4 regions of the Thalassotalea ponticola genome follow, and region 3 is predicted to be linked to each of the others. Evidence: predicted binding sites of a transcription regulator. Region 3 holds the regulator's gene; each other region holds the start of a gene.
What was found. Region 3 encodes FNR, which switches genes on or off when oxygen is low (the NO sensors DNR and NnrR bind a similar motif). Its sites were predicted from a motif close to TTGATCTAGATCAA; they were not measured.
Positions count from the first base shown of each region.

Region 1: the regulator FNR is predicted to act here: its motif matches at 4,256-4,269, upstream of ACAY30_RS14630 (OmpW family protein).
Region 2: the regulator FNR is predicted to act here: its motif matches at 4,037-4,050, upstream of ACAY30_RS05580 (glutamate-cysteine ligase family protein).
Region 4: the regulator FNR is predicted to act here: its motif matches at 3,362-3,375, upstream of ccmA (cytochrome c biogenesis heme-transporting ATPase CcmA).

Region 1 is NZ_CP166871.1:3,317,446-3,323,237, forward strand. It holds rRNA gene ACAY30_RS14610 (16S ribosomal RNA) at 1-1,131, opposite strand, end outside; gene ACAY30_RS14615 (gamma carbonic anhydrase family protein) at 1,770-2,315, shown strand; gene ACAY30_RS14620 (hypothetical protein) at 2,317-2,538, opposite strand; gene aroE (shikimate dehydrogenase) at 2,535-3,353, opposite strand; gene ACAY30_RS14630 (OmpW family protein) at 3,477-4,190, opposite strand; gene hemF (oxygen-dependent coproporphyrinogen oxidase) at 4,624-5,538, opposite strand; gene ACAY30_RS14640 (L-threonylcarbamoyladenylate synthase) at 5,535-5,792, opposite strand, start outside.
Region 2 is NZ_CP166871.1:1,293,142-1,298,933, forward strand. It holds gene ACAY30_RS05565 (potassium channel family protein) at 108-548, shown strand; gene ACAY30_RS05570 (prenyltransferase) at 553-1,473, shown strand; gene ACAY30_RS05575 (succinylglutamate desuccinylase/aspartoacylase family protein) at 1,461-2,507, opposite strand; gene ACAY30_RS05580 (glutamate-cysteine ligase family protein) at 2,498-3,979, opposite strand; gene ACAY30_RS05585 (DUF3301 domain-containing protein) at 4,155-4,460, opposite strand; gene ACAY30_RS05590 (DUF3549 family protein) at 4,619-5,716, opposite strand.
Region 3 is NZ_CP166871.1:1,878,737-1,884,528, forward strand. It holds gene ACAY30_RS08085 (heavy metal translocating P-type ATPase) at 1-2,175, shown strand, start outside; gene ccoS (cbb3-type cytochrome oxidase assembly protein CcoS) at 2,194-2,394, shown strand; gene ACAY30_RS08095 (sulfite exporter TauE/SafE family protein) at 2,398-3,063, shown strand; gene fnr (fumarate/nitrate reduction transcriptional regulator Fnr) at 3,113-3,826, shown strand; gene uspE (universal stress protein UspE) at 4,032-4,952, shown strand; gene ACAY30_RS08110 (NCS2 family permease) at 5,194-5,792, shown strand, end outside.
Region 4 is NZ_CP166871.1:567,893-573,684, forward strand. It holds gene ACAY30_RS02545 (TonB-dependent receptor) at 1-13, opposite strand, end outside; gene ccmE (cytochrome c maturation protein CcmE) at 514-972, opposite strand; gene ccmD (heme exporter protein CcmD) at 974-1,183, opposite strand; gene ACAY30_RS02560 (heme ABC transporter permease) at 1,194-1,934, opposite strand; gene ccmB (heme exporter protein CcmB) at 1,936-2,610, opposite strand; gene ccmA (cytochrome c biogenesis heme-transporting ATPase CcmA) at 2,616-3,263, opposite strand; gene ACAY30_RS02575 (heme lyase CcmF/NrfE family subunit) at 3,546-5,543, shown strand; gene ACAY30_RS02580 (DsbE family thiol:disulfide interchange protein) at 5,547-5,792, shown strand, end outside.

The sequences.
Region 1 (5,792 bases), 1.4 Mb from region 3:
CGCTGGCAAATAAGGATAGGGGTTGCGCTCGTTGCGGGACTTAACCCAACATTTCACAACACGAGCTGACGACAGCCATGCAGCACCTGTCTCAGAGTTCCCGAAGGCACCAAACTATCTCTAGTAAGTTCTCTGGATGTCAAGGGATGGTAAGGTTCTTCGCGTTGCATCGAATTAAACCACATGCTCCACCGCTTGTGCGGGCCCCCGTCAATTCATTTGAGTTTTAACCTTGCGGCCGTACTCCCCAGGCGGTCAACTTAGCGCGTTAGCTACGCTACCCACGAATCAAGTTCACAGACAGCTAGTTGACATCGTTTACGGCGTGGACTACCAGGGTATCTAATCCTGTTTGCTCCCCACGCTTTCGTGTCTCAGCGTCAGTATTTGTCCAGGTGGCCGCCTTCGCCACTGATGTTCCTTCCAATCTCTACGCATTTCACCGCTACACTGGAAATTCCACCACCCTCTACAATACTCTAGACAGCCAGTTCGAAATGCAGTTCCAAGGTTGAGCCCTGGGCTTTCACATCTCGCTTAACAATCCGCCTACACACGCTTTACGCCCAGTAATTCCGATTAACGCTCGCACCCTCCGTATTACCGCGGCTGCTGGCACGGAGTTAGCCGGTGCTTCTTCTGCGAGTAACGTCACAGCTAGCAGGTATTAACTACTAACCTTTCCTCCTCGCTGAAAGTGCTTTACAACCCGAAGGCCTTCTTCACACACGCGGCATGGCTGCATCAGGGTTTCCCCCATTGTGCAATATTCCCCACTGCTGCCTCCCGTAGGAGTCTGGGCCGTGTCTCAGTCCCAGTGTGGCTGATCATCCTCTCAAACCAGCTAGAGATCGTCGCCATGGTAGGCCATTACCCCACCATCTAGCTAATCTCACTTGGGCTAATCTAAAGGCGAAAGGTCCGAAGAGCCCCTCCTTTGGTCCGTAGACATTATGCGGTATTAGCAGTCGTTTCCAACTGTTGTCCCCCACCTTAAGGCATATTCCCAAGCATTACTCACCCGTCCGCCGCTCGACGCCTTCTAGTAAACTAGAATCGTTTCCGCTCGACTTGCATGTGTTAAGCCTGCCGCCAGCGTTCAATCTGATCCATGATCAAACTCTTCAATTAAAAATTTAATCTACTCAATGAATTCTGTTGCATTTGACATATGTCGTTTGCATGAACCTCATTAAGATTTTGAATAGTGGTAAAACTACATATCTTATGAATGCTCACACAAATTGCATGATAACTATTTGTTAAAGAACCGATTCTTAATGAATCGAAGCCAATCAATCGCACTCGTTGTTGGCGTTGCTTTTCGTTGAAAGCGGATGCGCATTTTACGCATCTGAGTTTTGATGTCAACCCATTTTCGAAAAAATTTAATTTTTTTTCGACGCTGTTTATACAGCTTTGTTGACCGTTTAATTTAGCATTTACTTAATTAAACTTATCAAAACACTTCGTTGGCCTGTGCCGTTGAAGTGGATGCGCATTTTAGGGATTTTTGCGCTGTCGTCAACAGTTTTTTTTGAAAATTACAAAATCACCGACTATTCGTTCAAATATTGTACAAGCACCATGTTTGTTCGCGTTTGAGCGTGCTAGTCGGTTTAACAAAGCTGTTACTATCGTGATATTGCGATGAGTATCGCGTACACTGTTTTATCTATTATAGTGTAGTACATTTACGCTCAGCTTAGGCATTTTGTTTGTAACTATTCAGCATTTGGACAACTGTTTGCTCATATTAGAGGGTTTTTATGATTAATGGGATTAGAAAGTATGGCGATAAGCAGCCTAACTTAGGACAAAAGGTATATATCGATTCTTCGAGTGTAGTAATCGGTGACGTGACCTTGGCAGATAACGTTAGCATTTGGCCATTAGTGGTGATTAGAGGGGATGTTAATCATATACAAATTGGTAAAGACACCAATATTCAAGACGGAAGCGTACTCCATGTGACGCGCCGAACAGAAAAGAACCCAGTCGGTTACCCCTTGATTATCGGTGAGCAAGTAACGGTTGGTCACAAAGTGATGTTACACGGCTGTACCTTAGGCAATCGCATATTGGTTGGTATGGGGGCTATTGTCATGGATGGTGCCATCGTTGAAGACGACGTGATGATTGGTGCCGGCTCGTTAGTAGCGCCGAATAAAGTACTAAACAGTGGATATTTGTATGTTGGCAACCCTGCTCAACAAAAACGCCCTCTTACTAGTGAGGAACTCTCTTTCCTCAAAAAGACAAATCAAAACTACGTCAAATTAAAAGATGAGTATTTAGCGCAACAAGACGGATAAGTTAAGCGTTCAGCCAGATGTTATTATGCTCATCTGGCTCCTCTTCCTCTAAGTACTCTTCGACTAATGCCTCAAAATCCAGTATGAGTTGTTTCGTCAATATTGTTTTTGGCGCATTAATGTAAACCGTGATGCGAGCACCACTAAGGATGCCGGTAAAGCACCAACACTGATGTTCTGCCAAGTAGTGAATATCGTCATTAAACAAAATTGCTTGATTCATGCTTCACCTTGAAACTCTCGTCGTAATTTATTGATAACCGGTGTGCTGTTAGGTTTAACACCGCGCCAAATACAAAAACTCTCGGCAGCTTGACCAACAAGCATACCTAAGCCATCGATGGTTTGCTTTGCTCCATTCTGTGTGCACCAGCTTAGAAAGGCCGTTGGTTCAGCACCGTAAACCATATCATAACAAATGCTGTCGTTAACAACGGCACAAGGTATTGCTGGTAAGCTTGATGTCAAGCTAGCTGATGTCGCATTGATAATCAGATCAAATTGATATTGTCTTGTTGTATTATAATCAATGGCCATCAGTTTCTCATTGGCAAAATGTTCAACGAGCTGTTGCGCCTTGCTCAACGTTCTATTTGCTATTACTAAGCACTCAGGCTGATGAGCCAATAACGGTAAAATCACACCTCGGCAGGCACCTCCAGCTCCCAATACCAGTATGCGTGCACCGGACAGAGTGACGTTATGGTTTAGTAAGTCACTAACTAGGCCGCGTCCATCGGTATTGTCACCATATATCTTACCGTCCACAAATGACAATGTGTTTACCGCGCCAGCCGCTTTTGCATCCGCGGATACATCATCACATATTGCCAAAGCTTGCTGTTTAAACGGGGCAGTAATGTTGGCCCCTTTACCACCTGAGGTAATAAATGTTCTGATATCGCGTTCAAATGTATCGCTATTACTTAACAAACGTTGGTAACAAATTTGTTGGTTAACTTGGTCGGCAAACAATGAATGAATTGTCGGCGATTTAGATTGGGCAATCGGGTTACCAATAACTAAGTATCTGTCCATTGTATGGTGAGGGGTGATGGTAGAGAGACGTCCCTCTAGAGTAATCAATTGGCGTGATAAAATAAAGCGGCGACAGTACGATACTGTAACCGCTTTATCTGACTGTAATATACGAACGGCTAATTAAAATTTATAACCTAGCATAATTGAGTAAACCATCGGATCGATATCGACGTCGGCAGAGCCAGTGATCTCATCACCTATCATAAAGTTTGCTTCGGTATTAATATCAATATAACGCGCCGATGCATTGATATGCCAATTATTACCTAACTGATAGTCCGCACCAACTTGCAAAGCGATACCCCATGAGCCATCTAGATCTAAGTCATTAAAGCCAAGTGATTGCGGTGCTGATTCAAATTCTTCGTCAAAAAAGACAGTGTAGTTAATACCTGCACCAACGTACGGCATAAAGTTTGTACCAGTATTAAAGTAATAAAGCGCACTTAACGTTGGTGGTAAGTGAGTCACTTCAGCCAATGTAGCGCCATTAACATCTAAACCTTCAATTTCAAACACACCCGCGGCAATACCTTGAGGGTCGTGAAGAATGATGTCGTGTTTAAACGGTGTTGCAGCCAAGAGTTCGACCGCCCAATTACTTGAATAGAAGTAGACAAAGTTCAAACCTAATTGAGTATTGTCCTCAACGGAAACTGATAACGGTGTATCTCCACCAAGTGCTGGTACGTTGACTGTTTCGTTATTATTGTCAGGGTCAACTATGGTTGCACCTCCACGAACCACAAAGTCACCTGCTTGATATGAGGCTGCTGTTGCCGCAGTGCTTGCCAGTAGAGACGCGATCGCTAAACCTAGTAGTTTCATTTTCATGATCTTCACCTTTATATTCTGTAATAAACTGTGGCAAAGTGTATCCCTGTTGCCTTTTCGTTTATTTGATTTAAAACAAACTTTAACAACTCACTGTTGATAATTCGTTTTAAATGAAGTTTTTATTGCTAACGCACAGCTAACTGCGCGTGTACTACAACATAAGTGAGCCCTCGTAAGGATACCTCAACGACTGAGTTAAAACGGATAACGCCCAACGAAAGCTAGGTTAAGTATAGTAACAACAGGCTGCATGCGTTATTTTTAAACGCTTTAGGGGGAGAAACATCAAGCAAAGATGTGCGCTAATTTCGCTTGAGATAAAAGATTAAGCATTATCGCTTAAGTAGTTACGATTAACTGAGAACCATTCAAAAAACATGTAAATAAGCGGCGGTGATAGTTGATATGACATGTATCACCGCCCTTGATGCTAGCGGTTCAACCAGTTTTGTGGTGTTAAATAGTGTTGATAAAGTTGTGCTTCTTTACTATCGGGCTGAGGCTGGAAATTGTACTCCCAGCGAGCCAACGGTGGCATCGACATTAAAATCGACTCGGTGCGACCTCCCGACTGCAAACCAAATAAGGTACCGCGGTCAAAGACTAAGTTAAACTCGACATAGCGGCCTCGGCGATACAATTGAAATTGACGTTCGCGCTCACCGTATGCGGTGTCTTTGCGCTTGTCGATGATAGGTAAATACGCATCTAAATAGCCTTCACCTACCGCCTTTATATAATTAAAGCAGGTATCAAAGTCCCAGCAGTTTAAATCGTCAAAGAACAAACCGCCAACACCTCTGGTTTCGTTGCGGTGTTTGAGAAAGAAATACTCATCGCACCACTTTTTGTGTTGATCATAAACCGAATCGCCAAATGGCGCACACAAGTCGGCAGCAGTCTGATGCCAATGAATAACATCGTCTTTAAATGGATAAAACGGGGTCAAGTCAAATCCGCCGCCAAACCACCATACAGGGTCTTCCCCTTCTTTCTCAGCAATAAAGAAGCGAACATTGGCGTGTGATGTAGGAACAAATGGGTTTTTGGGATGAATAACCAACGACACGCCACAAGCCTGCCAACGACGACCCGCTAATTCAGGACGATGAGCCGTAGCCGACGGAGGTAATTGATTACCACTGACAAGGGAAAAATTCACTCCGCCTTGCTCAATCATCGCTCCGTTGGTTAGCACGCGCGTTCGACCGCCACCGCCTTCTTCTCTTTGCCAACTATCTTCAACAAACTTCGCCGTACCATCGGCCTGCTCTAACGCATCACAAATGCGATCTTGCAACGACTTTAAATAATTAATAACGGTGTCGATGTTTACTTGATTCATGATCTTAATACTTCTCCGCTGAGCGCTTCTATAATAGTTGATGGCTTGTGAAAGCCCATGGTTTTGCCCTTGATTATAAAGTCTATTTTATCACCGAGGCATTGCTCTGCTTGTTGCCAGGTTTGCGCTGGCTCTTGTCCTGAGACGTTACAACTGGTAGACACAATAGGCTTTCCCGTTGCATTGCACAAAGCAACAACATCGGGTTGGCTGGTTACGCGAACAGCGATGGTCTCAAACTGTCCAGATAAATG
Region 2 (5,792 bases), 590 kb from region 3:
CAGGGGCACAAGTGGTCAGTTACAAAGCTAATCGAGGTGCAAAAAGTTTGCCTTTCCTCAGCTTGCAAGCCATTCTATAACTATTCATATCAATGGGTTAGGTAAGTATGTTGGTTTTTACTTTGGTTACTGTTTTTGTAGTAGCATTGTGTGTTGTGTTGCATTATGAGGTACTGCGTGCACTATCTCACCGCCTTCCGTATTTGCACTACAAGAACAAATATCAAATTTTAGTTGGCGTGGTTGGTGCGTTGATCGCACATTGTATTCAAGTCGGTATTTTTGCTCTGGGTTTTTATTACCTGACTCATCAGCAGCGCTTTGGTGAGCTCAAAGGAAACTTTGACGGTAGCTTGGTCGATTGCGCCTATTTTTCATTTACGACATTTACTACGGTGGGGTTTGGTGATATCGAACCGCACGGCGCGGTGCGCTTTTATACGGGTATTGAATCACTAACTGGCTTAGTGTTGATCACGTGGACCGCGTCGTTCTTGTTTATTGAAATGCAGCGCTTTTGGGAAAAGCCGAGAACAAATAGAGGCTAAACTGTTGTCACCATTTCGCGCTCTTTGCAAAGCACTGCGTTTACCATTTCTCACCCTGACACTGAGTTGCTTGGCGCTTGTCTATGCGCTGTTGGTATGGCATCAGGTGAATTTTGTGGCGGTGCATTTTGCCCTGGTGTGCTTGGCGGCGATAGCGGCGCACATCGGGGTTAATGCGTTAAACGAATATCAAGACTTTCAATCTGGCCTTGACTTACACACTCAGCGCACCCCGTTTAGTGGTGGTAGCGGCGCCTTACCGGCACAACCCGAAGCTGCCAAAAATGTGGTGCTAGTCGCTTATTGTTGCTTGCTGCTGGTGGCGCTGATCGGCGTCTATTTTGTCTGGCTTAGCGGCCCTGGCTTAGCACTTGTCGGTGCGCTTGGACTGGTGATTATTATTACCTATACTCCGTATATCAATCGCTGGCCTGTGGCTTGTTTACTGGCACCGGGCATAGGCTTTGGTGGCCTGATTGTCGGTGCGTCATTTTGGTTGCTGAGTAAACAGCTAACTGAGGCGGCGATGATAGCGATGCTAGTCACCGCAGTGGTGACCTCAAACTTGTTGCTGCTCAATCAAATTCCTGACCGTGTGGTAGACAAGCAGTTTGGCCGCAACCACTTTGTCATCGCCTATGGCGTGTCAGCGACCTTAGTATCCTATAGTGTCTTAATGTTAATGGCGATGGCCAGCTTGTGTATTGGTTATTACGCCCTGGTACTGCCCAAGGCGGCCTTGTGGGCATTGGCACCGTTGTTTTTACACTTTGTTTGTTTAGATTTTGTAAGGCGCTCAATGCGGGGTAAAAACTCTGCTCATTTACACACCGCGCTGCTGATCAATGTGCTGGTGGCAAATAGTTTGCCATTGGTATTAGCCTTGGCACTGCTCAATGCTTCACACTCGCCTTATGTCAGCTGATTTTTGTGGCTGACCAGATAAAACAGGCAATCGCTTTTGGCTATTTGACTGTTTTTTGTTGCCATAAAAACATGTATGGCTTGTTTTGGAACCAGTTGATTACCTCTTAATTGAAAGTAATCGTTAACCACATTAACGCCACTGGCATCAAGTAGCTGCAGATTGTTTAAACCGTGAGTATCGACCCAGCCCAACATTTGCTCGGGGTAGATTTGACCAAAATTATACTGCTCAATATTGTCACATAAGGTCACTCCTGCTAAACCGAAATCTTGCTTGGCAAAGTGCAGTGCAGTGCGATCAGCCAATTGCAGGCGCAATGGGTTGAGGTAAGTGGTTACGGTTTGGTTGATATGCTGTGCACTGAGATCATCCAATGTGGCCAGTTTGACTAACCCGAGATAAGCCACTTCGTGTGCTTGGCTATCTGTATTTCCACCGCATTCTATGGTAATGGCTTCACAGCCAAAATCTTGCTCCATCAAAGCCCCTAGGCGAATGTGAGATAACACCAAAGCACGGCAAAACACAGCGGCTAACGACAACGCCATTTCGTTTTTCATCACCGACACGGCAAATGCTGGGCTGTAACCAGAGGTGTTGTGTAAGTCTACCACCACTTCCGGACGCGCTTGTTCGATAATGTGCTCGATTTGCCGAGCGCGCAAATAATAGCCTGCTGGTTGCTTGTGATAGCCAAAACAACGGTTTAAATCGAGGCCATCGGGTAAGTAGCGATGACTAAACCTCGGCGAAGCTGACGCCGCCTCAATACTGCAAATGATAAAGCGCAAATTGGTTATTGGTCGTTGGTCGGCGTGAAGTTGAGTTAAGTAGCGGTGCATGGCAATAAGCCCTGAAGGCTCATTGCCGTGAATCAAGGTGGTGACAACCCGAGTGCGACTTTGATCTCGACCCGATATATCTATGACCGTTGGCGCGTACAAGCTCAATAAAAACTGCTCGTAATCGGATTTTAAACTGTCAAAGCCGGGGTCTTTGAGAAAGCAAACATCACTAAAATCTACTGCCATGGACGCTCCCACTGGCAAAGGTGTTTACCACTTTGATAGTTGTGTTGATAGGCTTTGACAGTTGATTGCAGAGCTTCGCTTTTGGTTTGTGTCTTTAAAAAGTGATCAAGTGTATGTCGTTGCCATCTAGCACCGGTTAAACCGATCTCTAAGCGCAGCTCGATTATCCCCAAAAATTCATTGATTTCCTGCTCGGAAATGCCAATTTGGCGCAGTCCGCGTCTAGCGATGGGTAATAGTTTGGTGATCACATCAGTAATAGCGACCATTTGAGGTTGATATTTTTGCTCTAACGGCCAAAGAATTTGCGCATCTAAGCCGTATTGCGCAGCTCGATAAAAATTGTATTCGGCGTATTTAAACGGCAGTACACTAATGATTTCATCGACCTCATCAGCAATACCCTCGGCTAGGCCAATGGCAAAGGCGGCATTTGCTATCATGTCGTCAACACTTGGCCCAGAGGCAATGGCTCTGAATTCAATGCGCATATGACCGTTGCCGTGGTGATCATAGACTGGGCGATGCCACGGCCATAGCGTCCCCATGTGCAAACACAGTTCACTGAGTTTAGGTAGTTGCTCTGATGAGCTAGTGTCAGCGTGATCGCGAAGCGGAATAATAGGGGGGTATAGGGCAACCGACTCGGCAAATAACTCCCACACACTGTGACGCAACCAGCCGTAGCCGTAACTCACACGTGCTGGCTTGTTGGGGATCAGCGGCTTGTTGTGGCGCACGTCAATCGATTGTTTGAACAAGGCCACGCGGGTTTCATCCCAAAGTTGGTTACCGAGAAAAATCGGCGAATTTGCGCTAATCGCGGTAACCAAAGGGAGGGTTAGCTGGGCGGCGTTAAACACCCGACAAAATCGCTGTTTATCGGTCATTAAATGAATTTGTAGCGATGTATTGGCTCCCTCAGCACAAATATTCGACAAGTGCATGTCGAGTGGGTCTTTGCCATTTATTTTAATGTGGAAGTCACTGCCGCGCTGGTTTATCAACTGACGAGAAAGGCAGTGATAACGACCGAGTGGTGTCATCAAATCGGCACTGAGGTTGTTGTGATTTAAGGTCGGTAAAATACCAATCGGCAAGGCTTCAACACCGAGTGGTTTAGCGGCATCAGCAAGTGCGGTTAACTTCTGTTGCAGTTCGCCCTTTAACTTGTGCAGTGGCTGATCATCAATGGCGAAGGCACTCAGATTTATCTCGACGTTGTATTGATTTAATTCGTATTGAAATTGGGCATCGTCAACCGCCTTGAGCACTTGTTGATTGCTGGCACTCATGTTGGCATCTTTATCGATCAAGTAAAGTTCAAGCTCAGCACCTATTTTGTGAGTTTGTTGACCGAACTCAGCCGATGACAAGATCGCTTTTAATTGATCCAGTTGCTGATATAACGTTTGCTGAAACTCGTCGTAATCACTGTCGCTAAACGAGATGTTTGGAACGTTCTGACCCATGCTATTTCCTCATTGTTTTTTATGAGTATAGCTTGCCAATATTTTACTGAACACATGTTGATTAACATCAAATTAACGCAACACCGATGAGGGTTTATTGGTTGGCTCAGAGTTAAAGCGAGTTAACCCCAGATAAGCTGAGTAAACCTCTGGGGATGGACAGGTTTATCAATCGTTAGACTTTATATGGCGGTAGTGAAATGTCGATACACGTTTTGCCGTGCATCGTTAACGTACCACAATAGGCACTGGTGCCATCACCGCTAAATTCGAATTGGTAGGTTATATCCAGGTACACACCGCGACGTTTACTAAATGCGAGGCGACTTTTTTGACGGGCGATACTGATTAATTGCAACTCGTTTTTATCGCAATAGCGCTGACACAATTTACGGGCAATTTCAGCGAGCTCTCGAATACTCCAAATATACCAAATGAGCAAGCCCAAACCGATAAGAACATATATGTCAGCTAATACCATGGTGTAAAAATTTTTATAAGTGATTGGTTGTTAGAGCACATTACCACAAGGCCGCAACCTTGACTATTGTCTATTGCCATTAGGCAATTGGTGTACCGCAACATCACACGGGCATAATAAATGCCTCGCGTGAAGCTTATTTGGCGTCATGTATCGAATTATTGTGTTTTTTGCGCCGGTGCTAACAGAGCGCCAATGGCGTTAATTAACTCATCGCTGCGCTGTGGTGAACGCAAACACTGTAATACGTGTATACGCGTTAACGGGATAGCAACCAAATCTTGAAACACCGCATTAAACACCGCTTGTGTGTGATGTGCACAAACGGCTTCTAAATAGGTCAACAAGCGTTGCTCATCTGCCAATAGAGGCCACGCTTTGGCGGTGAAGAGCAATAATGTGTTTAAGTCTTTGACACAATTACTCATCAACACCTGATCAGCCAATGCTACAACATGGGGATGATCCGCGTGTTGGCTGACCGCGCGCAGTAAATCGCCTAAGCGTTGATAGGCGCCAGGCTCACCGTCTTTTGCCGCTGCTATCGCTGTTAACTGTTGTTCTGCAAGGGAGACAATGCGCTGTAACAGCGCAAATGGCAGGCGCTGATTTTCAAGTGCTGAACACAGTGGCGATAATACCTGTGGTGGTAAATGCGCTAGCGCGGTACTTAATGTTTGGCTGTTATTGCCATCATCAATGCGCGCTGCAAAGTCACACAATCCTTGTACGGCCACACTTTGCCACGCATCCCAGCCTTGATCGCCCGACAAATACCATTGACATTGCTCGTAATACTGTGAACTCGGTTGCTTGAGATCGCGTTTTACTAACGCATTTAGTGAGGCCAGCTTGTATTGACTTGGGGTGAAGTTATAGGGGTTTGCCTTAAGCAACTCTTCTTGTTTTTCACTTGGGTCTTGGCTTAAGTCGCCGCCTAAGGCTTCAATAATAATAGCTAAGTAATGGTTGCGAGCTGCTTGATTTAACAAGCCTCGTTCATCAAGTGGCAGCTTAACAAACCAAATATACGGCGCTGTTGGCGACTGTTGCCAGAACACCAAGGCAAACATCGCATGTCCGCTAATTGGATACGGGTACGGCTGCATCGCCTGTTCAATATTGTTGAACTCTTGCTTACTTATTTTGGTTACTTTGCGACCGATGTCATATACCCGATATTGTGCGTTACTCAGTTTTAGCAACTCGGAAATCGTATCTATGGTGTCTTTGTTTTCGGGGGTAGAGTCAGTCATACAAGCCTTCGTGTTTAATCGAGTTTGCGGTGTTAATTTACCAATCGACGCATTATAATAAATGCCCTAGCCAATG
Region 3 (5,792 bases):
CAGTTTGTTGATGACGAAAATTTGCAAAGCGAATTCACCTTTGATGTTGATAATCAAAAGGAAACCATAGTCTCTATCGACGGCATGAGTTGTGCTGCCTGCGCATGGCTTATTGAGAAGCAACTCGCTTCTCACCAAGCGATCAGCAAAGTGCAGGTTAACGCGACAACCCAACGAGCGACAATTACCTGGGACAACACCCAACTTAAACTCAGTGCAATATTAAAAACCATCCAACGCATTGGCTATCAAGCGTCGCCATTTAAAGCCAATCAAGTCGAGCAAAGTAACAAGCAACAAAGTAAGGCGTTTATTCGTCGTCTTGGGGTCAGCGGCATTCTGACCATGCAAGTGATGATGATTGCTGTCGGTTTGTATTTTGGGGCCTTTAGTGATCTTGCTGAGCATAATTTGACTTACCTTCGCGGCACCAGTTTTGTACTCACATTGCCCATAGTCACCTATGGCGCCCTACCGTTTTACACAGGTGCGCTTAGTGCGTTACGGGCTCGTCGTTTATCGATGGACGTACCGGTGTCTATTGCCATTATTTTGGCGTTTTGCGCCAGTACGTGGGCAACGTTTACACAAACCGGCGAGGTTTATTTTGAGTCGCTGGCAATGTTCACCTTTTTATTGTTAATTGGCAAATTTTTGGAATTTAGAGCCCGTGCGCATGCCGCCCAGGCCTCTGCCAACTTATTAAAATTAATGCCTCTCACTGCGACCATTCTCGTTGACGATGCTGAACAAGTGATCAGCGCCAAACGATTAACGGTTGGCGATCGCATTATAGTTAAGCCAGGAGAAACTGTTGCCGGTGATGGGGTTGTTATCTATGGTCAATCGAGTGTTGACGAATCGATGTTAACCGGTGAACACGTGCCTGTTCACAAATCTGTCGGTCAGAGCGTTTTCGCTGGCACTGTCAATGGTGATGGCAATTTAACGGTGCAGATCACCCAAACCAGCTCAGATAGTTTTCTTACCAATTTAATTCGACTGAGTGAAAAAGCTCAAGCACATAAGCCTGCCATCGCTCAATTATCGGATAAAATTGCCCAGTACTTTGTGGCTATTATCTTACTTACTGCGATAGCGACCTCAATTTACTGGTACCAACACATGCCATCTGAGGCTTTTTGGATCACCCTATCGGTGCTGGTAGCGACCTGCCCTTGCGCGTTATCACTGGCCACCCCCACGGCGCTCACCTGTGGCACAATTCGCCTCAACCGAGACGGTATAATGATCAAATCAGGCCATGTGCTTGAAACCATGCCAAGTGTTGATTGTTTTGCCTTTGATAAAACCGGCACATTAACGCGCGGTGAGTTCAGCCTTGTCGATTGTAAACTATTTGACCAAACAATCGACAAGGACCACTTACTTGCCACAATAGCGGCCATGGAAAGTCACTCTGAGCACCCGATCGCCAAAGCGTTTATTGACTATCGTGATTTTGCCGTAAACGTCGAGCAAATTACCGTCGTTCCCGGCTCTGGTATTCGCGGTTACCAAGATGGCAATGACATAGCGATAGGCAAAGCAAGTTGGATAAAATCGATAACCGGTGCCGATAATTTCGAAGACGACGATGCACAAGTCGTCGTCGCCATTAATAACCGTTTGATTGCAGCCTTATATCTGGGCGATGTCATTCGCAACGACAGCAATGATGTACTGCAAACGTTAAATCAAAAGCAAAACTACACCTTAATGATCAGCGGTGATAATAAAGCTGGAGTCGAAGCCTTCACCGGTGTGGCGCTAGACGAGCTACATCACAGCTGTTCAGCTCAAGATAAGCTAGAGATCATTGAGCGCCAGCAAAAATCGGGCCGAACCGTTGCCGTGGTAGGCGATGGCGTAAATGACTCGCCAGTATTTGCCCAAGCACATGTTGCCATCGCTATGGGCAGTGGCACAGAGATCGCCAAAAGCGGTGCCGATGTTATTTTGTTAAATAATAAACTAACCAGCCTCCTTGATTTGCTCAACACCTCTAAACAAACAGGACAGATTATCAAGCAAAATTTTGCGTGGGCGTTTGCCTATAATACAATCGTCCTGCCACTTGCTGTGTGTGGCTTTATAACCCCGTATATGGCAGTATTAGGAATGTCGGCTAGCTCGATAATTGTCGTAACCAATTCTTTAAGGTTGCTTAAATAAGCACTAGGTAAGCTGAACATGAGTGTAATTTACGTACTGATCCCGATTGCTATTTTATTTACCGCCATTGCCATTTACCTATTTTTTTGGGCGGTAAAAACAGAGCAATTTGACGATTTAGAAAAACAGGGTATGAGTATTTTATTTGATGACGAGAAGAAATCGAATAAGGCCGATGAGGCAACCGATAATGCGGCACAGAACGATCAGACTAAATAACCCATGACCCTCGATTTTTTCTCAGCTTTGTTAATCGGAATTGCCGGTGCCGGTCACTGTTTAGCTATGTGTGGCGGTATCTCGTCGATGTTGACCACCCGAAGTGACAGTGAAGCTGGGCACTTTTCGCGTGTGATTAGTTATAATGTCGGTCGCGTCGCTTCGTACACCTTGCTTGGCGCAATTGCCGGCTTTACCGGCTCTATTGCCATTAAGTCATTGGGTGCACAAGTCATTTGGCTAAAAGTCATTGCCGCTATTTTTATCATCTTACTGGGCTTGTATGTTGCTAGAATATGGTTTGTGTTAACTCATATCGAGCGTCTTGGTCAGTATCTTTGGCGTTACATTCAACCGCTTGCACGACACGTATTGCCAATTAAGACAACGTGGCAAGCGCTCATGCTTGGCGCTGTATGGGGGTGGTTACCCTGTGGCCTCGTTTATTCAACACTTACCTGGTCGTTGGCGTCAGGCAGTGCGCTACAAGGCGCATTGATTATGCTGGCGTTTGGTTTGGGAACACTACCTGCATTATTGGTTGTCGCCTGCTCGGTACAATGGTTGGACAAACTCATTCGCGCCCCGCTGTTTAAGCAGCTCACCGGACTCGCCTTGGTCATTTATGGCGGTTACTCTTTGTATATTGCCCTAAAGCAAATATTTTAGTAACCTTACTTTTTATAACGTTATTAATACCTGTGTGGGTAATCAACATATGGCTTTTTCCGCCCAGAACATCAAATGCCAAAATTGTAGTATCAGCGAACTCTGTTTGCCGTTTAGCTTAAATGAGAATGAAATAAACCTGTTGGATGATATTATCCAACGCAAAAAGCCAATTCAAAAAAACACCCAAATTTTTGAAGCAGGAGAGCAGCTACAAACTCTGTACGCTATTCGCTCCGGCACCTTTAAAACATTTATTATTTCTGAGCAAGGAGAAGAGCAGATCACAGGCTTTCATCTCGCCGGAGATTTGATGGGCTTTGACGCGCTAGCCAGCAATAAGCATCCGAGCTTTGCCAAAGCACTTGAAACGTCGATGGTTTGTGAAATTCCGTTCGAAGTGCTCGACACGCTATCTAATAAAATCCCTCGCCTAAAATCGCAAATGTTAAATTTAATGAGCGATGAAATTCAGTGTAACAACGAAATGCTGCTGCTGTTAAACCGCAAAAATGCAGAAGAGAAACTGGCCACGTTTTTGGCCAATTACGGGCGTCGATTAGGCAATCGCCACTTGTCTTCACTGGAATTTAACTTGCCAATGACGCGCAGCGAAATAGGTAATTATATTGGTTTGACCATTGAAACCATATCCAGGTTGATGACCCGTTTTCAAAGAGATGGTTTGATCAAAGTGGACAATAAACTGATCACCATTTTAGACAAACAAGCCTTATTTGAACTTGCCGGTTTTCATCAGTGATAATGGCAAACAGATAAGTTAAGCCAATCACATCGTTATTTTTTAACATTATTGTAACATCCTCATTGACCAGTTAATATTAACACTACACACTGTAACGAGTGCGTATCGATAGTGTAATCGATACGCACAACATACCGTTAGCAACAAACGTAGTGTTACAGATGACAGCGATCATTAAATACATCGTACTTTGAGGCGTGTTATGGAAAAATATCAAAACATTCTTGCGGTTGTCGACCCTAGTGAGCAACAACAAAAGGCGTTAGATAGAGCCTGTACCCTTGCCAAGCGCAGCGGTGCCAATATAACCGCCCTACTCGTTATATACGATTTTTCCTACGAAATGACAACCATGCTCTCTGCCGATGAGCGCGAAGCGATGCGCACCAGTGTAGTCAACGATCGCACTTTGTGGTTATCCGAGTTAACAGAGCAATTTGACTGTCAAATCGACGTCAAAGTTATTTGGCACAACCGCCCTTTCGAGGCCATTTTAGCTGAGGTGCGAGATCATCAGTTTGATATCGTGATCAAAAGCACACATGAACACCCTACCCTACAATCAGTGATCTTTACCCCAACAGATTGGCACCTTATCCGCAAATGCTGGGTACCATTACTACTGGTCAAAGATCACCTCTGGCCTGAAAACGGGCGAATTTTAGCGGCCATCAACGCCGGTAGCGAAGAGCAAGAACACCAATCGTTAAACAATAAAATTACCGACGAAGCTCTCAATCTTGGCAAGTTAATCAAAGCCGACGTGCACTTAGTGAACTCCTACCCAGGCACCCCTGTTAATATTGCTATCGAAGTACCTGAATTTGATGCCGCTGAATACAACGAAACCATGCGTAATCACCACTTAGAGGTGATGAAAAAGCACGCCAGCCAATATCATATCGATGCGCACAAGTTACACATTGAAGAGGGTTTACCTGAGGATGTCATTGAAAGCGTCGCCGAAAAAATTGATGCCGAGCTGGTTATTCTGGGCACAATTGGCCGAACCGGCCTGTCGGCGGTGTTAATTGGCAATACCGCCGAACACGTTATCGATAGATTAAATTGCGATTTACTAGCACTTAAACCCGAAGGTTATCACTCGCCTTTTCTCGATTAGCGCTGATGTAAATGTAAATGCAAACCAGCAACATTTAAACGCGGTGTTAATACCATGAAACGAGCTTGTATAAGCTAGCTCGTTATCGTCATTATTTTAATATTTTTCGTGATTTTTATTACATTTCGTAACAAAGTTTCGTAAAATAGCGCATCTTTTATACACCCTTGGCAATCACTCGTTAACTCGCTGCAACATTGTCAAGGAAAGCGCGTAATAACTATTTAGTTCAGGAAAAACGATGTTTGAAAAGCTGTTCAAACTTGCCGAGCATGGCACCAATGTAAAGCAAGAAATTTTAGCCGGTTTCACCACCTTTTTAACCATGGGTTACATAATTTTTGTTAACCCAAGCATGTTGGCAATGACGGGTATGGACCAAGGTGCGGTCTTTGTCGCAACGTGTTTAGCTGCCGCCATTGGCTGTTTAATCATGGGCCTCTATGCAAATTACCCAATCGCTCTTGCACCAGGCATGGGGTTAAATGCGTTCTTTACCTTTACCGTTGTATTAGAACTCGGTTATAGCTGGAATGTGGCTCTAGGTGGCGTATTTATTTCAGGTGTGATATTTACCTTGTTAAGTGCGTTTAAGGTGCGTGAATGGGTCATTAACTCAATTCCTCATGCCTTGCGTTTTGGTATTGCTGCCGGTATTGGTATGTTCCTTGCGCTTATCGCCTTAAAAAATTCAGGCATCATCGTCGCTAGCCCTGCCACACTTGTAACCTTAGGTGAAATCACTGATTTTGGTCCAATGATGGCCATTTTAGGTCTGTTTTTAATCGTTGCTTTAATTAGCCTTAAGGTCCACGGTGCAGTAATGATAGCAATTCTCGT
Region 4 (5,792 bases), 1.3 Mb from region 3:
TTTTAGCAAACATATTTTACTCCTAGACAAATTTTGAGCAGCGTATATTTTTTTATCGACTGTCGCTCTGACCTTCATCTTATGGCAAACAGTTAGCCAAAGAGAACTCCCTGTAACACAAGGGCAAGGGCTGTTAATGTGTTGTTATTCCCTTATCTTTTTAGGGTTAATATTTGCGTTTTGGCTACCTCAAATTATCACTGTATTAACAATTGCGATGGGCTTGTTACGCGCTCTGAGGTCATTAACGCAAGGGAAATCACCAAAAAGCGCAACCGTGGCGATAAAGTTGTTGCACTTAAGCACCTGTCAAACGTGAATATAGGGCAAAAGTCAGGCGCGGTAGTTAATGGAAAAAGTGATAAATCGAACACTTTACCGGTGTGTAAGGCGTGGCGATAAAATCGAAATGAGGTATCGCTATGCGCATTATTTTTGCAACAAAAAGCCCACTACTGTGGGCTTGTTCGCGCGGTCTGTATACTAAAGGTGCCGACGGACAATACTAACCGCTTAATACGTTGGTTTTTGGTGGTGCTTACCAACTTTGTCTGCGATTTCTTTTGGCATGTACTCTTCGTCGTGTTTAGCTAATACTTCACTCGCCTCTAACACGGTGGGTGATACTAAGATACCCTGCGCGACAATGCCTTGTCCTTCGCGAAACAAGTCGGGTAATATACCGTCGTATTTTACCGTGATCATTGGACCGGTATCTATTAAATTAAAGCTGACATTCAAGCTTTCCTGATCGCGATCAACACTGCCTGCGACAACTAAACCACCAACTCGAATTCGCTGACCAACGACCGGTTTTTCACCGGTATCCTCCTTGCCGTGGACAATTTCCGATGGCGTATAGAACAAATCAATATTGGTGCTTAGCGCATATAAGGACAAGCCAATGACAACGGCTACACCAGTAACAATTGAAGTAACGACCGTTAAGCGTTTTTTACGACGAGGATTCATGTTATATACCTTGTTTACGACGCTCAGCCGCATGCTTTAGTTTGGCTTCGCGTTTTGCTCTTTGTTTAATTTTATTAAAAAGGGCTTTTTTCATATTGAGGCTGTCAAAGGTTAAAGCGATTAATGCCACCGCGGCAAATGCATACGACAACCAGACATAGAAGGCATACCCACCCATGTTGAAAAAATCCGATAAACTATCAAATGCCATTGGCCTACTCCTATTTCGCGCTCATGGCGAGTTCTTTTACCCAAGGGCGCATTGCATTACTGGCGATTATTTGGGCGCGAAAGCGAATACAAAACAGGGTTGCTGCTAAAAAGGCAAAGCCAAAAAAGCACACCACAAACGGAATATACATATCCATTGACATGGATGGCTTGGCAAACTTAGACACGGTAGCCCCCTGGTGTAAAGTATTCCACCATTCTACTGAGTAGTGAATGATTGGCAAGTTAACAACCCCAACTAACGCTAGAACGCTTGCTGCTTTGCCACCGAGTGATTTGTCATCAAAAGCGTTGTACAGGGCAATCACCCCAAAATACAAGAACAACAGGATGAGCTCTGACGTCAATCGAGCATCCCATACCCACCAAGTGCCCCACATAGGTTTACCCCAAGCAGCTCCGGTGAATAGGGCTATGGCGGTAAATACAGCGCCGATAGGGGCCAGTGCGGCTATCGAAGCTTGTGCTAGGCGATACTGCCAGACCAAACCACACAAAGCGGCGATAGCCATACCTAAATAAAGCCCCATTGATAATAGCGCCGCAGGTACGTGAACGTAAAAAATGCGAACGCTTTCGCCCTGTTGATAATCGGCAGGAGAAAAGACCAATCCCAAGGCCATGCCTATACCTAAGAGAATAAAGGTCAAGGCGCAAAACCAAGGAATGAGCTTACCACATAAATGGTAGCTGGTTTGTGGGTTAGCAAGGGGGTGTAACCATTTCCACATACTAATTTGTACTCACTTTTAGGGCTGCACTTACAGCAAAAGGTGCTAATGTTAACGAACCAAAAAACAGGGCGGCAATTATGGCTAATTGGCCATTATATGGCAAATTCATACTGGCCGCATCAATGGCGCTGGTCGCAAAAATCAGCACAGGAATGTACAACGGCAGTACCAACAAACTCAATAGCACGCCGCCTTTTTTTAAACCAACGGTTAATGCGACGCCAATTGCGCCTAATAAACTCAATACGGGCGTGCCTAATAAAAGGGTCAATATCAAGGCGTTATAACTGTGCTCGTGCAAATTCAGCAGCACCCCCAGCAAAGGCGAAATAACGATTAACGGCAACCCAGTAATCAGCCAGTGGGCAGTAATTTTTGCTAGCACTAAAATAAAGTTAGGGCATGGACTTAGCAACATTTGCTCCAACGCACCGTCTTGATAGTCGTGTTTAAATAACCTTTCTAGTGACAGCAGCGTTGCCAGTAATGCGGCCACCCAAATGATGCCAGGTGCAATTTTCATTAAGGTGTTGCTCGCCGGTCCAATGCCCAACGGAAACAACGAACAGACAATGACAAAAAACAGCAATGGATTGATGATGTCATCGCGATGACGAAGAGCGATGGTTAAATCGCGGCGTAAAATAAGCAAAAAACTAGTACGATAAGACATTGACATCACGAAACTCCGTAGTCGTTGTATTCGAGCGTTATTTTGCGAAACTTATCGCGACTGAAACTCAAGTCTTGGTGTGTCGTTAACACAATACAGCCACCATTTTGAGCGTGTTGTAGCATCAGCGCTTCGAGTTGTTTAACCCCCTCTTTATCAATGGCGGTAAACGGCTCGTCTAAGATCCAGATGCGCGCTTTAGTTTGCCACAGTCGAGCCAGTGCAATGCGCCGATGTTGGCCTGCACTTAAATGTCCGGCTTTGGCATCTTCAAAGCCATAGAGATTAACCTGCTCCAAGGTTGCTTCGGCGTTGTTGGCGTCAAGGCCGTGTAAGCTCAGGTAAAAACGCAAGTTTTCTTCACTGGTCAATTCGCCTTTGATGCCCGGTAAGTGACCCAAAAACAGTAAATCTTCGTTATATTCTTCATTGTAACGGTGAATGTTTTTGTCGTTGTAGAAGACACGGCCACTGTACGGCTGAGACAAGCCTGCAAGAATGCGCAAAAGGCTGGTTTTGCCGGTGCCATTGGCTCCTTCCACTTGCAGGATGTCGCCACTGTCGAGGCGAAAACTTAATTCGTCAAAGAGTATTCGATCTTCGCGAATGCAGGTAAGCTTATCGGCTCTCAGTTGTATCTTGTCGTTGCGCAATGGTCTGCTCGGCTATGTTGGCAATTAGGGCTGATTATTTTAACGACGATTCTACTTGTTTATCGACAGCAAAAGAAGAGGTAATCGCTAAAAAACTGTTGACTTAGCACAAAATACAAGCAGTTATATCGATGTAATTTAAAGTAAGTTATAAGTTATTAATAGATTTAGTATCGAGGTTAGTTTTTTTCTGATTACGGCTTGCTATAATGGTGCGATTTTGTCCGTATTTAGCCAGATTTTTGTAGGAAGTGTCAGTTACACTTTTGATTGGAGACGTTAATGATTCCTGAACTTGGCCTGTTGTCATTGATTATTGCGATGGCGTTTGCTGTTTGTTTGTCGGTTGTTCCTCTTGCTGGAGTATATGGACAAAACCAACGATTGATTAGCTATGCCAAGCCACTAACCAGTGCAATGTTCTTTTTTACCGCGCTTAGTCTGGTGGTTTTAGCCTACTGCTTTGTGGTTGATGATTTTTCTGTTGCCTATGTCGCTGGCCATTCAAATTCACAACTTCCTTATTATTTTAAAGTCAGTGCGGTATGGGGGGGACACGAAGGGTCATTGTTACTTTGGGTGTTCTGCCTAACTGCGTGGACTATGGCCGTGGCGGTATTCTCCAAAAACGTTGACCAAGCATTTGTATCGCGCGTGCTTGCCATCATGGGCATGGTTGCCGTTGGCTTTATGGCGTTTACCATATTGACGTCAAATCCATTTGAACGCTTACTTCCCAATGCGCCGATGGAAGGGCGTGATCTAAACCCATTACTTCAAGACGTTGGACTGATTATTCATCCACCGATGTTGTATATGGGCTACGTTGGCTTTTCGGTTGCTTTTGCCTTTGCTATCGCCGCATTAATGTGCGGTAAAATGGATGCCGCTTGGGCGCGCTGGTCTCGCCCGTGGACATTGGCTGCGTGGATGTTTTTAACGCTCGGCATCGCACTGGGCAGTTGGTGGGCGTACTACGAGCTTGGCTGGGGCGGTTGGTGGTTCTGGGACCCTGTTGAAAATGCCTCATTTATGCCGTGGTTAGTGGGCACGGCGTTAATCCACTCATTAGCCGTAACCGAAAAACGCGGTGCGTTTCGAAATTGGACCGTGCTGTTGGCGATATTTACCTTTAGCTTGAGCTTGCTCGGTACCTTCCTTGTCCGCTCAGGGGTGCTAACCTCAGTTCACTCATTTGCAGCAGATCCAACTCGCGGTAGTTTTATCTTGATGTTATTGGCGTTGGCGGTGGGGGGCTCACTGCTGCTGTATGCCATTCGCGGTACCAATGTCGGGAGCTTTTCGCGCTTTGAGCTGTTCTCTCGCGAAACGGCTATTTTGATCTGTAACGTATTTTTAGTGTCGGCTGCGGTAACCGTTTTGCTCGGTACTTTATATCCGTTGGTAATCGACGCATTAAACATGGGCAAGATATCGGTTGGACCTCCGTACTTTAATGCGGTGTTTATCCCGATTATGTCGATTATGTTTATCTTTATGGGCATCGGCCCGCTGATCCGCTGGAAAAAAGCGAAGAAAGGAGAGCTCAATCGCCAACTTAAGTGGGTGTCCATTATTGCGCTGATCTTTGGTTTGGCATTCCCTGTTTGGTACGGTGGCGAGTTTAATGCGCTCGTTGCTTTTGGCATGACCTTGGCAAGTTGGGTGATTTTGGTTGCAGGTAAAGACCTGAAAAACCAAGTCTACCTTGGTCAAGGACGCTGGCAATGGCGTCGCTTGAGTTTATCTCATCTGGGTATGGCTGTGGCGCACATTGGTATTGGTGTCACTGTTATTGGTGTAACCATCGTTTCCATTTACGAATCAGAGAGCAACATCAAAATGTCGCCAGGCAGTCGCTTTGCCGTTGCTGGATACGAGGTTGAATTTAACGGCGTTAAACTGGTGGAAGGGCCGAACTATTCTGCCGAGCAAGGCCAGCTGGCGTTGTATGATGGCGACAAGATGATCGATTTGCTACAACCTGAGCGTCGCACCTATCGCGTACAAACCATGGGGATGACCGAAGCTGCGATAGACCCAGGTCTATTTCGCGATATCTATGTTGCCCTAGGCGATCCGCTCGGCAATGGAGCGTGGGCGGTGCGCGTTCACTACAAACCATTTGTTCGATGGATTTGGTTGGGGGCGATCTTTATGGGCTTAGGCGCTATCTTTGCGATGCTCGACAAACGCTATCGCCGTCGCAAAGTTACAGACCGCAAATCGATACTCAACAAGGATTTAAACACTAATCAACCTATTGAAGTAGAGGGTTAATTAATGAATTTGGTAATACGCCTTATCCCATTGATTGTATTTCTGTTACTGGGCTTGCTTTTTTATCGCGGCTTAAGCTTAAACCCACAAGACATGCCGTCAGCGTTGGTGGGTAAGAGCTTTCCAACGTTTGCGTTGCAAAAGCTTAGTGATAGTGAGCAAGTACTCACTCAGGAGAGTTTCAAGCCGGGCATTAAACTGGTTAATGTATGGGGAACTTGGTGCCCGTCGTGTAAAATCGAACATCCA